DNA from 4 places in the Cobetia sp. cqz5-12 genome. Region 2 is predicted to be linked to each of the others. Evidence: predicted binding sites of a transcription regulator. Region 2 holds the regulator's gene; each other region holds the start of a gene.
The links. Region 2 encodes sigma-54, which starts transcription at its own class of promoters, with help from an activator protein. Its sites were predicted from a motif close to TGGCACNNNNNTTGCTNT; they were not measured.
Positions count from the first base shown of each region.

Region 1: the regulator sigma-54 is predicted to act here: its motif matches at 1,368-1,385, upstream of F8A90_RS00340 (P-II family nitrogen regulator).
Region 3: the regulator sigma-54 is predicted to act here: its motif matches at 1,504-1,521, upstream of F8A90_RS02025 (NarK family nitrate/nitrite MFS transporter).
Region 4: the regulator sigma-54 is predicted to act here: its motif matches at 1,225-1,242, upstream of F8A90_RS13075 (HAD-IIB family hydrolase).

Region 1 is NZ_CP044522.1:74,917-78,131, forward strand. It holds gene F8A90_RS00335 (ammonium transporter) at 1-912, opposite strand, end outside; gene F8A90_RS00340 (P-II family nitrogen regulator) at 944-1,282, opposite strand; gene F8A90_RS00345 (accessory factor UbiK family protein) at 1,720-2,094, shown strand; gene F8A90_RS00350 (CBU_0592 family membrane protein) at 2,188-2,466, opposite strand.
Region 2 is NZ_CP044522.1:804,443-807,657, forward strand. It holds gene F8A90_RS03415 (RNA polymerase factor sigma-54) at 647-2,095, opposite strand; gene lptB (LPS export ABC transporter ATP-binding protein) at 2,330-3,067, opposite strand; gene lptA (lipopolysaccharide transport periplasmic protein LptA) at 3,071-3,215, opposite strand, start outside.
Region 3 is NZ_CP044522.1:443,069-446,283, forward strand. It holds gene F8A90_RS02025 (NarK family nitrate/nitrite MFS transporter) at 1-1,276, opposite strand, end outside; gene F8A90_RS02030 (ANTAR domain-containing response regulator) at 1,839-2,414, shown strand; gene F8A90_RS02035 (CmpA/NrtA family ABC transporter substrate-binding protein) at 2,465-3,215, shown strand, end outside.
Region 4 is NZ_CP044522.1:3,125,381-3,128,595, reverse strand. It holds gene F8A90_RS13080 (TRAP transporter large permease) at 1-1,022, shown strand, start outside; gene F8A90_RS13075 (HAD-IIB family hydrolase) at 1,326-2,222, shown strand; gene F8A90_RS13070 (glycosyl transferase) at 2,264-3,215, shown strand, end outside.

The DNA.
Region 1 (3,215 bases), 730 kb from region 2:
CAGGGTGGCAGCACCGACGCTCGGTGCCAGCGGGCCAGCGGTGATGGCAACCAGGCCAGCCAGCGCGCCGTTGAGGGCCATGGTCAGGTCAGCCTTGCGGAACCACAGACGGGCGAGGATCAGCGCGGCGATGACACCACCACAGGCAGCGGCATTGGTGTTGACGAAGACCTGAGCGACCGCGTTGGCCTCATCGATGTTGGACAGCACCAGCTCGGAGCCGCCGTTGAAGCCCAACCATCCCAGCCACAGGATGAAGGTACCCAGCGTGGCCAGCGGCAGGTTGGCGCCCGGGATGGCATTGATCTCGCCGTTCTTGCCGTACTTGCCCTTGCGAGCGCCCAGCAGCAGCACGCCTGCCAGAGCGGCGGATGCGCCGGCCATGTGCACGATGCCGGAGCCGGCGAAGTCGCTGAAGCCCGCTGCGCTCAGGAAGCCGCCGCCCCAGGTCCAGTAACCCTGCACAGGATAGATGACGCCGGTCATGACCACGGCGAAGGCCAGGAAGGCCCACAGCTTCATGCGCTCGGCGACCGCACCGGAGACGATGGACATGGCGGTAGCCACGAACACGACCTGGAAGAAGAAGTCGGAACGTGCGCTGTAGTAGATGTCGCCACCGGAAGCGATCGCTTCCTCAGCGGTATTCTCGGCACCGATCAGGAAGCCCAGGCTCGGCAGGAAGCCGCCTTCGGCGCTCGAGTACATGATGTGGTAACCGACGACCATGTACATGGTGCAGGCGATGGCGAACAGCGCCACGTTCTTGGTCAGGATCTCGGTGGTGTTCTTGGCGCGGACCAGACCGGCCTCGAGCATGGCAAAGCCGGCTGCCATCCATAGCACCAGGGCGCCACAGACCAGGAAGTAGAAGGTATCAAGTGCGTACTTGACCTCGATGATCTCGTTCATGCGGGGTTCTCCTTGTTATTGTGCGCGGGGCTCAGACAGCGTCGGCGCCGCGTTCACCGGTGCGGATACGGATGACATCGTCCAGCGGAGTGACGAACAGCTTGCCGTCGCCGATCTTGCCGCTGTTGGCCGCCTGGGTGATGGCGTCCAGTACCGATTCCACACTGCTGTCATCGACAGCCACTTCAATCTTGACCTTGGGAAGGAAGTCGACGACGTACTCGGCACCGCGATACAGCTCGGTGTGCCCCTTCTGACGTCCGAAGCCCTTCACTTCGGTGACGGTAATCCCCTGCACGCCGTTGTCGGCCAGTGCTTCTCGCACGTCGTCCAACTTGAAGGGTTTGATGATGGCGGTGATCAGTTTCATGTGCTGCCCCCGTTCGCTACCGGAATGATCATTCTTGTTAAGCATGGCCAGTCAGATGAGCTGGCGGCCTGTTCCTGACAAGTGCATCGCACGAGATGTGCCATGCGGCTGAAAATCCTTGTAACTCATCTGGTTATCGCAGGATGGCTGACAGTCTTTCGGCCTGTGCAAAGATGGCTGAATCCGAAGGTCACCTGGCATGCACCGTAATGGTGCTGTTTCTGCGCCTTTGGGTGTGGGGGCAAGTGCTAATGTGGTGCAGATGTGTGCCTGCCGATGAGGATTGTCTGGTGCAGGACGATGCGGGGCATGCACCCGTCTCCAGGGTTGCGTATCCTTGCAGCAGGACACGACGGCCCCATGTACAGGGGTGTCATCATTTTCTGACCGGCAGTCCGCACGACGCGGCTGCCGGCCCGCAACGGCTGAGGTGCAGCATGTTCAAGAATGACGTCATCGGGCGTATGGCCCAGCAGATCGGTGAGCGCCTGCAGGATGCCTCGCATGGCCCGGAAGAGTTGCAGAAGTCCGTGCAAGGGGTGATGCGCGGTGCCTTCGACCGCATGGAACTGGTTTCGCGTGAAGACTTCGACATCATGATGGATGTGCTGACGCGCACGCGCAGCCGCGTCGAGTCGCTGGAAAAGCAGGTCATCGCCCTTGAGGCACTGCTGGAGAAGCAGGGGCTGGTGGCGGGCAACGTGCCGGCAGCCGAGCCCGCCACGCCAGTGGATGATGAGGGGGAAGCCGCGGTAGCGAAGCGTGAAGCCGCCAGTCACGCCGCGGAGATCGAGCGCCAGCGCGACGCCTGACCCCCTCAGGTGACGGCTGAATCAAAACCGCCACGCCCTTTCGGGGCGTGGCGGTTTTTTGCGTCATGGGCGCCGCTGATTCCGGGAGCGGCCTCAGGCAGTCTGGGGTCGAGTGCCCAGCATCCAGCGTACCAGACCTACCACAGACGCGATGATCCAGAAGACCTCGATCACGAAGCTGGCGAGGTTGAAATTGATGCACAGGCTGATCAACAGCAGGATCGCCCCGCTCAGATTCATCAGGTTGTAGGTCAGGCTGCGGGCATCGAGTCTGCCTATCTGCAGCAGGAAGAAGGCGCCGACGACCAGAGTGGTGCCTAGCATGCCGATCACATCCGCCAGGGGTGCCAGCGGGGCAAGCATGTCTTGCATGGGTAGTGCTCCTGAAACAAGCCGAAGTCGTCCTGAATGGCTGGCCCTTTCCGTGGGTTGGACGATTCTCTGCCGCGCATCGGCGGCGTTCCGTGAGACAGCTTGGCGGTCGTCGCGGCCAGGCCGGGACAACCGATCAAATATACCGCAGTCCCGGTCTGGCGGCACTCTTGTGGCTCTCTCGAGGACGCTATCGCCCCTGTATGAGCACTTTCTTGGTGCAGGCAGGTAGCGAGTCGGCCCCACACCATGCCCGTGTGGCGTCTGCTGGCGCTGAAATGCGCCAAAACAGGCGCTTTTGCGTGGAAAGTACTGTCACAACCGCTACTTTTAATTCGCCATGAGCGTTTGTTGGCCATGTCAGCGAGCGATCCGCCTCGCCATCCCCGGGCGCGTCGCGGCGCGTGAAGCTGAAATGGCAGACGTAGTCACAGCTGCAGGGCGCCAGACGCTCTCAATCACCAGGCAGCAGTAGGCCGTCACCAAGCGCCAGGGCCTGAGACTCCAGACCCTGAGCATCAACGACTCGATGCTCGTGCAAATTCTTCGAGTGCAGTGCTTGCGCCTTATCTGATCCCTCCCCGTCAGGCGCCTCATGAGCTCTTCTGGCTCAATCTTGTCTCTGATATGGCTTTCATCGCTCGACTGAGTCGAGTGTCCAAGTACCCTGCCTGCGCTTATTGGGTTTAATTTCTGTTGGCTGGTGCTTGTGAGTTGAGGTCGGGCTGTGGGTTGCCTGGTCTGGCGTT
Region 2 (3,215 bases):
TCCTTTATCCAGCGGGTTGCCATTCAATTGTAACCCTTTTTGACTACGAGCAAACCCTGATCGGACGCTCTGCAACAGGCTTGACGGCCACCGTCTGGTGATGTTTTCGCACCCTTGCCAGTGGCGTCAGATGTCGTGAGCGTCTGTACCGACAATGCCCAAGCTTTGCGCAAAGATCAACGCTGCGCTGCATCGTGGCTCAGTGCTTGTCTTCAACTCAGTGAGGGGTAACGGAGTGGACTTCAAGGGAGCGTCTGATGGGTGGTGCGTGAAAGACGCGCAAGAAGGCGCGTTTTCGTCGCCAATCCCTGCATGTACGTCGCCTTTCAGGCGCTTCGATTGCGTGGAGCAAGCAGCCTGTCGGAGAGGTCACCAAGTGTCATCCACGTGCAATAGGCGCAAAAGTGACTTTAAAAACATGCGATTGACGTAGAATGGCACTACCGGAGCGGCAGATTTTTGCCATCATCCTGTGCTCCGTCATTGGCCATGATGGGGCATTGACGAGCGGTTGACGGGGTGACAGGGCGCGCGACAGGCGCCTGATACCCGCGAAGTCATAAGCTGGCGAGCGGAAGATCCAGCACTTGAAGTTGGCGGCGGCTGCCACTGTAGAGGTGAGGGCATGGCAGCCGCAGGTGTCGCGTCAGGCCAGACGCTTGCGCTCGCTGGAGGACGGGATGCCCATCGCCTCGCGATACTTGGCCACGGTACGGCGTGCGACCTCGATGCCATCGCTGGCGAGCAGATCGACCAGTCGAGAGTCGGAGAGAGGTTTGCGGGCCGGCTCTTCCGCGATCAGCTTGCGGATACGGGCACGAATGGCGGTGCTTGAGTGGGCGTCGCCACTGCCACTGCCACCGACCTGGCTCGAGAAGAAGAACTTGAGCTCGAAGACGCCGCGCGGGGTGTGGATATACTTCTGGGTCGTGACCCGCGAGATGGTCGACTCGTGCATCTCGACCACTTCGGCGATGTTGGCCAGAATCAGCGGCTTCATGCCTTCCTCGCCTTGCTCGAGGAAGTCGATCTGGCGCGCCATGATCTCGCGGCCGACCTTGAGCAGGGTGTCATTGCGCGATGACAGGCTCTTCATCAGCCAGCGCGCTTCCTGCAGGTTGTCCTTGAGGAAGGTGTTGTCGGCGGACTTGTCGGCACGCTTGATCAGCGCGGCGTATTCCGGCTGGATGCGCAGCTTGGGCAGCGCTTCCGGGTTGAGCTCGACCTGCCAGCCGTGGCGGGTATGACGCACCAGCAGATCAGGGATCACGTAATCGCTGGCGGGCTCGCCCCAGGCGGATGCCGGACGCGGGTCGAGCGCGCGCACCAGGCGGATGACGTGATCCAGCTCGTCATCGTCAAGGCTCAGGCGGCGCTTTAGCAGCTTGCGGTCATCGTTGCCCAGTGCCTCGAGGAATTGACGTACCAGGCGTCGCGCCTGCGCCAGCAGCGGCAGGTCATCCGGCAACAGTGCCAGTTGCAGCAGCAGGCACTCGCGCAGATCACGGGCGAAGACGCCGGTCGGGTCGAACTGCTGCAGACGCAACAATACCTGCTCGAGCTCGGAGGCCTTGAGGCCGGGTAGACCCTGGCCGCGCAGGCCATCGACCAGCTCGTCGAGTGACAGGCTCAGATAGCCTGCTCCGTCGACGGCATCGATCAGGCTCTCCGCCATCTGGCGTTCACGACCATCGAGGTCGGTCATTGCCAGCTGCCAGCGCAGGTGGTCCTGCAGGCTCTCGACACTGGTATTGCGATCGAAGTCCGGCCCTTCTTCGCTCCCGCTGCCACTGCCGGAGCTGGTCAGGCTACCGGCGTGGTCCTGGTAGAGGTCCGACCAGTCACTGTCGAGGGGGTATTCCTCGGGAATCTCGCTCGAGGAGTCGGCAGTGGAGATCTCGCTCGAATCCTGTGTCTCGACGACATCCAGCGACTCGTAGTCCTCGTCGAGCTCCAACATGGGGTTGGACTCGAGGGCTTGCTGAATCTCCTGACGCAGGTCGAGCGTCGACAGCTGCAGCAGCTGGATCGCTTGCTGAAGCTGCGGCGTCATGGTCAGCGAGGTGCCGAGGCGGAGTTGCAGGGTGGGTTTCATGGAGTCAGTCAATTCACGGCAAAGGAACGTGCTTACTACGCTATACCGTGACTCGGGGCACTGACAAGTGGTTGCCGTGAATATTCAAGCAACTTGCATGCCATGTTTCCACCAAGGTGGTATGGACGTCATGCATGCGTCTGATGTCAGACATGAAAAAGCCGCTACGCGATAAAATCACGCAGCGGCTTTTGAAGCTTTCGCCTCCGGTGGGGCTCAGCGTATCTGCTGACCCTAGAGCTTGAACTCGTGGCCCAGGTAGACGTCGCGCACCTGCTGGTTGGCCAGGATGGAGTCTGCGTCACCGTGGGCGATGATCTGGCCATCGCCGACGATATAGGCGGTATCGCAGATATCGAGTGTCTCGCGCACGTTGTGGTCGGTGATCAGCACGCCGATGCCACGATCGCGCAGTTGGCGCACGATGCTCTTGATCTCGCCCACCGAGATGGGGTCGACGCCGGCAAAGGGCTCATCGAGCAGCACGAAGTCCGGCTCGGTGGCCAGTGCCCGGGCGATCTCGACCCGTCGACGCTCCCCGCCGGACAGGCTCATGCCGGCGCTGGCGCGGATGTGCGTGATGCTGAATTCCTCGAGCAACTCTTCAAGGCGTGCCTTGCGGCCATTGCGATCCAGGTCCTTGCGGGTCTCCAGAATCGCCATGATGTTGTCGGCCACCGACAGCTTGCGGAAGATCGATGCCTCCTGCGGCAGATAGCCGATGCCGGCGCGTGCACGCTGATGCATGGCGGCAGCGGAGAGGTCCTTGTCATCGATGGAGACGTTGCCGGCATCGGCGCGCACCAGCCCGACGATCATGTAGAACGAGGTCGTCTTGCCGGCGCCGTTGGGGCCCAGCAGGCCGACGATGTCGCCCTGGCGGATCTCCAGCGAGATGTCCTTGACCACCTTGCGGCCCTTGTAGGCCTTGGCCAGATGGCGAGCGCTCAGCGTACGCGGAGTAGCAGTCATGACTCAGTTTTCCTTGCTGGCATTGGCGCCACGCGGCGTCAGAGTCATGTGCACGCGACCGCCTTCGGTCTGCTGTGCCGTCTTGCTGTTGTTGGCGTTCACCTGGCGCTTGTCGAGGAAGTACTCCACGTAGCCGCCTTCGAAGGTG
Region 3 (3,215 bases), 360 kb from region 2:
TGGCGGCGCTGAAGCGCACCAGCAGCGCGAACAGCGAGATCACGATCACGCCCATGCCCAGGTACATCAGGCCTTCCTGGTAGGTCAGTTCCTCACTGCGGAACAGGAAGCCCGCGGCGACCGCGCCTGCGTTGCCGCCCGCACCGACGATACCGGCGACCGCGCCGAGTGCCTTGCGATTGACGAAGGGCACGATACCGAAGGTGGCGCCTTCCGCCATCTGCACGAAGAGGCTGAAGACCAGCATGATGCCGATGGCCACCGCGAGGGTTTCCATCTGGGCGAAGCCGACCAGCGCGACGCCTTCACACAGCAGCGCGATGAACAGCCAGCGCACGCGGCCCTTGAGGCCGGACTGGCGGGCGAACAGGTCGGAGAAGACGCCGCCCAGGGTGCGGGCGAACAGGTTCATCAGGCCGAACAGGCCCGCGATGAGGCCGGCGGTGGCGAGATCGAGATCGAAATGATCGAAGAAGTAGATGGCGGCGACGTTATTGATGGTCAGCTCGACCCCGAAACAGGCGCCATAGACGAGGAACAGGGCCCAGACGCGGATGTCGCGTGCCGCCGCGCCGAAGGTGGCGCGCATGCTGTATTCCTTCTCGGCCTTGGGCAGCTCACCACGCTCACGCAGCTCGCTGAAGTTGCCATCCGGGGCATCCTGGGTGAAGAAGTAGTAGGCGATACCGGTGAGGAACAGCACGATGCCCGGCACGACCATCGCCAGACGCCAGCCCAGGGTCTGCTCGACGCCCAGCATCAGCAGGCCTGCCATCACCAGCGGCATCAGCATCTGGGTGGTGCCGCCGCCCAGGTTGCCCCAGCCCGCAGTGGTGGCGTTGGCGGTACCGACCACATTCGGACCGAACATCACGGAGGTGTGGTACTGGGTGATGACGAAGGAGGCGCCGATGGCACCGATGGCCAGGCGGGCCAGGAAGAAGGATTCGAAGCTGTCGGCAAAACCGATGCACATCACCGGCAGCGAGCCGAGGCACAAGAGCCAGGTGTAGGCCTTGCGTGGCCCGATGCGATCACACAGCACGCCGATGGCGAGACGCACGATCACCGTGATGGCGACCGAGGCGATGATGGTGTTGCCGATCTGGGTCTTGGTCAGGCCAAGGTCGTCACGCACCACGGCCATCAGCGGCGCGATGCCGAACCAGCCGAAGAAGCAGACGTGGAACGCGAACCACGACATGTGGAAGGCGCGCATTTGCGGGGTGTTGAAGCTGAACAGCCGGATGCGGCTGGCCTTGTTGCGGATATCCATGAGTGGGCTCCTGATTCAGCGTCGGTGCCGGGCACGAAGTCAGGTGTGCTCGGCGAGTGGTCGAACGGCTGTGAATGAACGACAGCAAGGGCGCCTCGTCTTTGAGGGGCCTGGTTCGACGCACTCGTACTCCGAAGAGCCTGGTCCACGTCATGGATAGCGATGGCAGCAGTCGGTGATGCCATGGTTGCCGGCAGCAGAGCGTCTGTGCGGCAAGTGACAGGAACAAAGCAAGTAGCGCGCCAGTTGCGGGGGTATGGTCGGGACAAGTCCCAGAAGATCAATGCCTTGGCGATGGCAGTGGCTTGGCCTGCGCCGGCGGTATCACGGGATGGCTGCCCACTCGATGCGCGCTGGCGGTGCGTCGGCAGGGCGCGAGGTACCAGTCTGGCGCACGCGAGTGGCGTTGGGAGCGCCGGGAAGGCGCGTGCCTCATTGCAGTGCAGCGGCGCTTTCGGCTTGACGGCTGCGAAGGCCCTTGGCCGCAAGGTTGCACCAGATTGCGGCACGAATCCTGCTTGGGTGTACCGCAAGACTCATGCCCGACTCAAGGAAACCTGACATGCCAGTGACCGTGCTGATCGTCGATGTCCGCAGTGAGCGCTCTGCCGCGCTGGAGCAGGCGCTATTGAGCGCCGGCTTCGAGGTGGCGCTGCGCGTCGACGAGCACGAGGACCTGCACGCGCTGGTCGAGCAGCATCAACCCGATGCGGTGATCATCGACGCCGACCTGCCCAGCCGCGACACCCTGGAGCATCTCGGCCAGCTGGGGCGACGCTATCCCAAGCCGATGATCATGCTGGCCAGTGAAGATGCCCCGGACCTCGTGCGTGAGGCGGCCGGCGCCGGCGTCTCGGCCTACGTGGTGGACCACGTCATGCCAGCGATGGTGCGCAGCATGGTCGAGGTCGCCATCACCAGCTTCGAGGCGCACCGTGCGCTCAAGGGGGAGCTCAACCGTACCCAGACCACATTGGTGCAGCGCCGCAGCGTCGATCGCGCCAAGGCCGTGGTGATGGAGACGCGCGGGCTCAGTGAAGATGCCGCCTACCAATACCTGCGCAAGACCGCCATGAACCGGCGCCTGGCCCTGCATGAGCTGGCCGATGAGCTGCTCAAGGCCGCGCGACGGCGTTGAGCCGGTCGCCGTACTGTCCTTCTCTCTCGATCGTTCAAGAGGTGTGCGTGATGCCCACAGATGTACCCCTGAATGGCCATCAGCTGACGCTGGGCCTGATGCCACTCAATGATGCCGCGCCCTTCGTGGTCGCTGAGCAGTTGGGGCTTTTCCGCGAGGAGGGGCTGGCGGTGACACTCAAGTGGCAACCTTCGTGGGCGGCGTTGCGCGATGACCTGCAGACCGGTGTGCTGCAGGGCGCGCAGATGCTGGCGCTGATGCCGCTGACCTCGACCCTGGGCCTGGATGGTCGCGCCACGCCGGTGATCAGTGCCATGACGCTCAATCTGGGCGGAAACTCCATCACGCTGTCACGCGCGCTGATGGCCACCCTCGGCGAGGATGGTCACGACCTCTCCAGCCCGTTGCAGGTCGCGAAGGCGCTGGCGGCGCATGTGCGCGAGCGCAAGCAGCGCGGTGAGCCGCTGCTCAAGCTGGCCAGCGTGCACCCGTTCTCCTCGCATCGCTATCTGTTGCGCTACTGGCTGGCAGCGGGCGGCATCAATCCGGACCGCGACGTCGAGATGCGCGCCGTGGCGCCGCCGCTGATGGCGGCACAGCTGGCCAGTGGCGCGCTGGATGGCTTCTGTGTCGGTGAGCCCTGGAACAGTCTGGCGGCGGCGCAGGGCATGGGGCAGGTGGTGGCAGGCAGTCACGATATCTGGCGCTTCGGGCAGGAAAAGGTGCTGGGCGTGCGCGAGGACTGGGCGGAGCAGCATCCGCTGGCGCATCAGGCTCTGATTCGCGCGTTGCTCAATGCCT
Region 4 (3,215 bases), 1.9 Mb from region 2:
TGCCCGGCGGCGTGGCGATCCAGACCATCGTGGTGGCGTTCTTCCTCGCCGCGATGTCCGGCATCATCGGCGGCGAGATCGTGTTGCTGGGGATTCTGGCGCTGCCGCAGATGCTCAGACTCGGCTATGACAAGCACATCGCCATCGGCGTGGTGTGTGCCGGTGGCTCGCTGGGTACTATGATGCCGCCCTCCATCGTGCTGATCATCTATGGCCTGATCGCCAACCAGTCGATTGCCGATCTGTTCACGGCGGCGATCACCCCGGCTATCGTGCTGATGGCAAGCTACATCATCTACGTGCTGATCCGCTGTCTGCGCAACCCTTCGCTGGGGCCGGTGATGCCCGAGGAGGAGCGGCGTGCCAGCTTCCAGAGCAAGCGTGAGCTACTCAAGGCCATCGGCGTACCGGCGGTCATCGCGGGGCTGGTGCTGGGCTCCATCTACGGTGGCGTGGCCTCGGTGACCGAAGCCGCGGCGATGGGCAGCTTCGGCGTGCTGGTGGCGGTGATGCTGCGCGGCGAGTTCTCCATCACCCTGATGCAGCGTGCGCTGTCCCAGACCATGAACACCTGCGGCATGATCATCTGGATCGGTATCGGCGCGGCGGCACTGGTCGGGGTCTACAACCTGATGGGCGGCAACCGCTTCGTGTCGAGCATGATTCTCGGTCTGGATATCCCGCCGCTGGCGATCATCATGGTGATGATGGCGATCCTGCTGCTGCTGGGGCTGTTCCTTGACTGGATCGGCATCGCGATGCTGACTCTGCCGATCTTCGTGCCGATCATCGTCCAGCTCGGCTACGACCCGGTATGGTTCGGCGTGCTGTTCGCGGTCAACATGCAGGTGTCCTTCCTGTCGCCACCCTTCGGGCCTGCTGCCTTCTATCTGAAAGGTGTGGCACCGGAAGGCATCAGCCTCAAGGATATCTTCGTCTCGCTGCTGCCGTTCATCGCCATCCAGCTGTGTGTGCTGGCGATGTTGCTGCTGTGGCCGCAACTGTCACTGTGGTTGGTCTAGTCTCAACAGGCTTGGCTGATGGCCGCAGATTCGACGCCCTCGCAGATGCGAGGGCGTTGTCGTTGGTGGCGACAGATTTGCGCCGTCGTGTGGCGAGGCATCATGCCATGCAAGCTTTATGCACTCCCGTGGTGCAAATGATCGGACGCATGAACACAGTCATGGCGAGAAGGAGCAGGCTGTCATGGCTTCTGCACCATCTTGGCACATTCCCTGCAATGCTCTTGCAATGCCTGTCCGGTGCCACGAGATCCTGTCGAGGTGACCCCCGACACGCTGCAGCACTTCATGAGGAGAGTTCACATGTCAGAGACTCAAGCACCGCTGTTGTTGCTGACCGATCTGGATGGCTCGCTGCTGGATCACCATGATTACTCGCCGGACCCGGCGCGCAGCTGGCTGACCCGCCTGCGCGCGCGCGGTGCCTGGATCGTCCCCAACACTTCCAAGACCGCGGCCGAACTCACGCCACTGATGGACTCACTGGGGCTGGCGGGTCAGCCGTGGATCGCCGAGAACGGCGGCGTCGTGGCGCTGCCGGCCTCCTGGCTGAGTGCCTATCCACTGGAGGAGGCCAGCGCCCCGGATGCGCACGGTCTGTGTCGTATCGCGGTGGCCATGCCCCGCGACAGGATTCTCGCGGTACTTGAGAAGCTGAGCGGAGAATTTGCCTTCGAGGGCTTCGCCTCGATGTCGGTGGCAAGAATCAGCGAGCTGACGGGGTTGGGGGAGGCGGATGCGGCGCTGGCGGGTGAGCGTGATGCCAGTGAACCGCTGGTGTGGCACGACGCGCCGGAGCGCCTCGAGGAATTCCGCACGCGTCTGGCCAGCCATGGCCTCAAGCTGACACGTGGTGGGCGCTTTCATCATGTGACCGGGGACAGCGACAAGGGCGTGGCAGCGCGCTATCTGATCGCCCGCTACCGGCTCTGTGAGCGGGTGCGCCCCTGGACGCTGGGCTTCGGTGATGGCGCCAATGACCTGCCACTGCTGGCCGCCGTCGACAACGCTGTGCTGATTCCCGGCATCGGGGATACCTCGCAGCGTGATCGGGAGCTTGCCGATTATCCGATACTGGCGGATGAACGCCGCTGTTTTCGCGCCAATCTCCCCGGACCGCAGGGATGGGTCGAGGGATTGCGTCACTGGCTGGCCAATGGCCAGCCGGAAGAATGGACATCCAGAGGTCTGGGCGCCTGACGCCTGCCTGATGCGTGTCTTCGGCATGACAAGGAGCTGACATGAGCGATTTTTACCAGAATGGCATCATCACCAACTTCCATAACCTGACCGATCGTCCGGTGGAAGATCTCGAAGCGGACCTGATGCGCTTCTCCCGCAAGCGACCGATGAGCCTGATTCTGCCGTCGCTGTATTCCGAACTGGAAGGCCCCGCACTCAAGCATATCGTCGAGGAGCTGGCGCAGGTGCCGTATCTCAGCGAGATCGTGATCGGGCTGGACCGCGCCGACCGCGACCAGTTCGAGCATGCCAAGGAGTTCTTCTCACATCTGCCGCAGCATCACCGCATCCTGTGGAACGATGGGCCACGTCTGCGTGCACTGGATGAAGAGCTGACCGAGCATGGTCTGGCGCCGATGGAGGCCGGCAAGGGGCGCAACGTCTGGTACTGCTCCGGCTACGTGCAGTCATCAGGCATTGCCGAGGCAGTGGCACTGCATGACTGCGATATCGTCACCTATGATCGCGGCCTGCTGGCGCGTCTGATCTACCCGGTCGCCCATCCGCAGTTCAACTACGAATTCTGCAAGGGGTATTACTCGCGCATCGCCCAGGGCAAGCTCAATGGCCGCGTGGCACGCCTGATGGTCACGCCGTTGATCCGTGCGCTCAAGAAGGTCTATGGCCCGCTGCCGTATCTGGATTATCTCGACAGCTATCGTTATCCGCTGTCCGGCGAGTTCTCGATGCGCACCGACGTGCTGGCGGACATTCGCATCCCCAGCGACTGGGGGCTGGAGATCGGTGTGCTGTCCGAAGTGCATCGCAACTATTCCACCAAGCGCCTGTGTCAGGTGGACATCGCCGATGCCTATGATCACAAGCATCAGCCGCTGTCCGAGGAAGATGCGCTGGGCGGCTTGAATCGCATGAGTCTGGATATCGCCAAGGCCATGTATCGCAAGCTGGCCACGCTGGGTGTCGAGATGCACGGCGAGACCTTCCGCACCA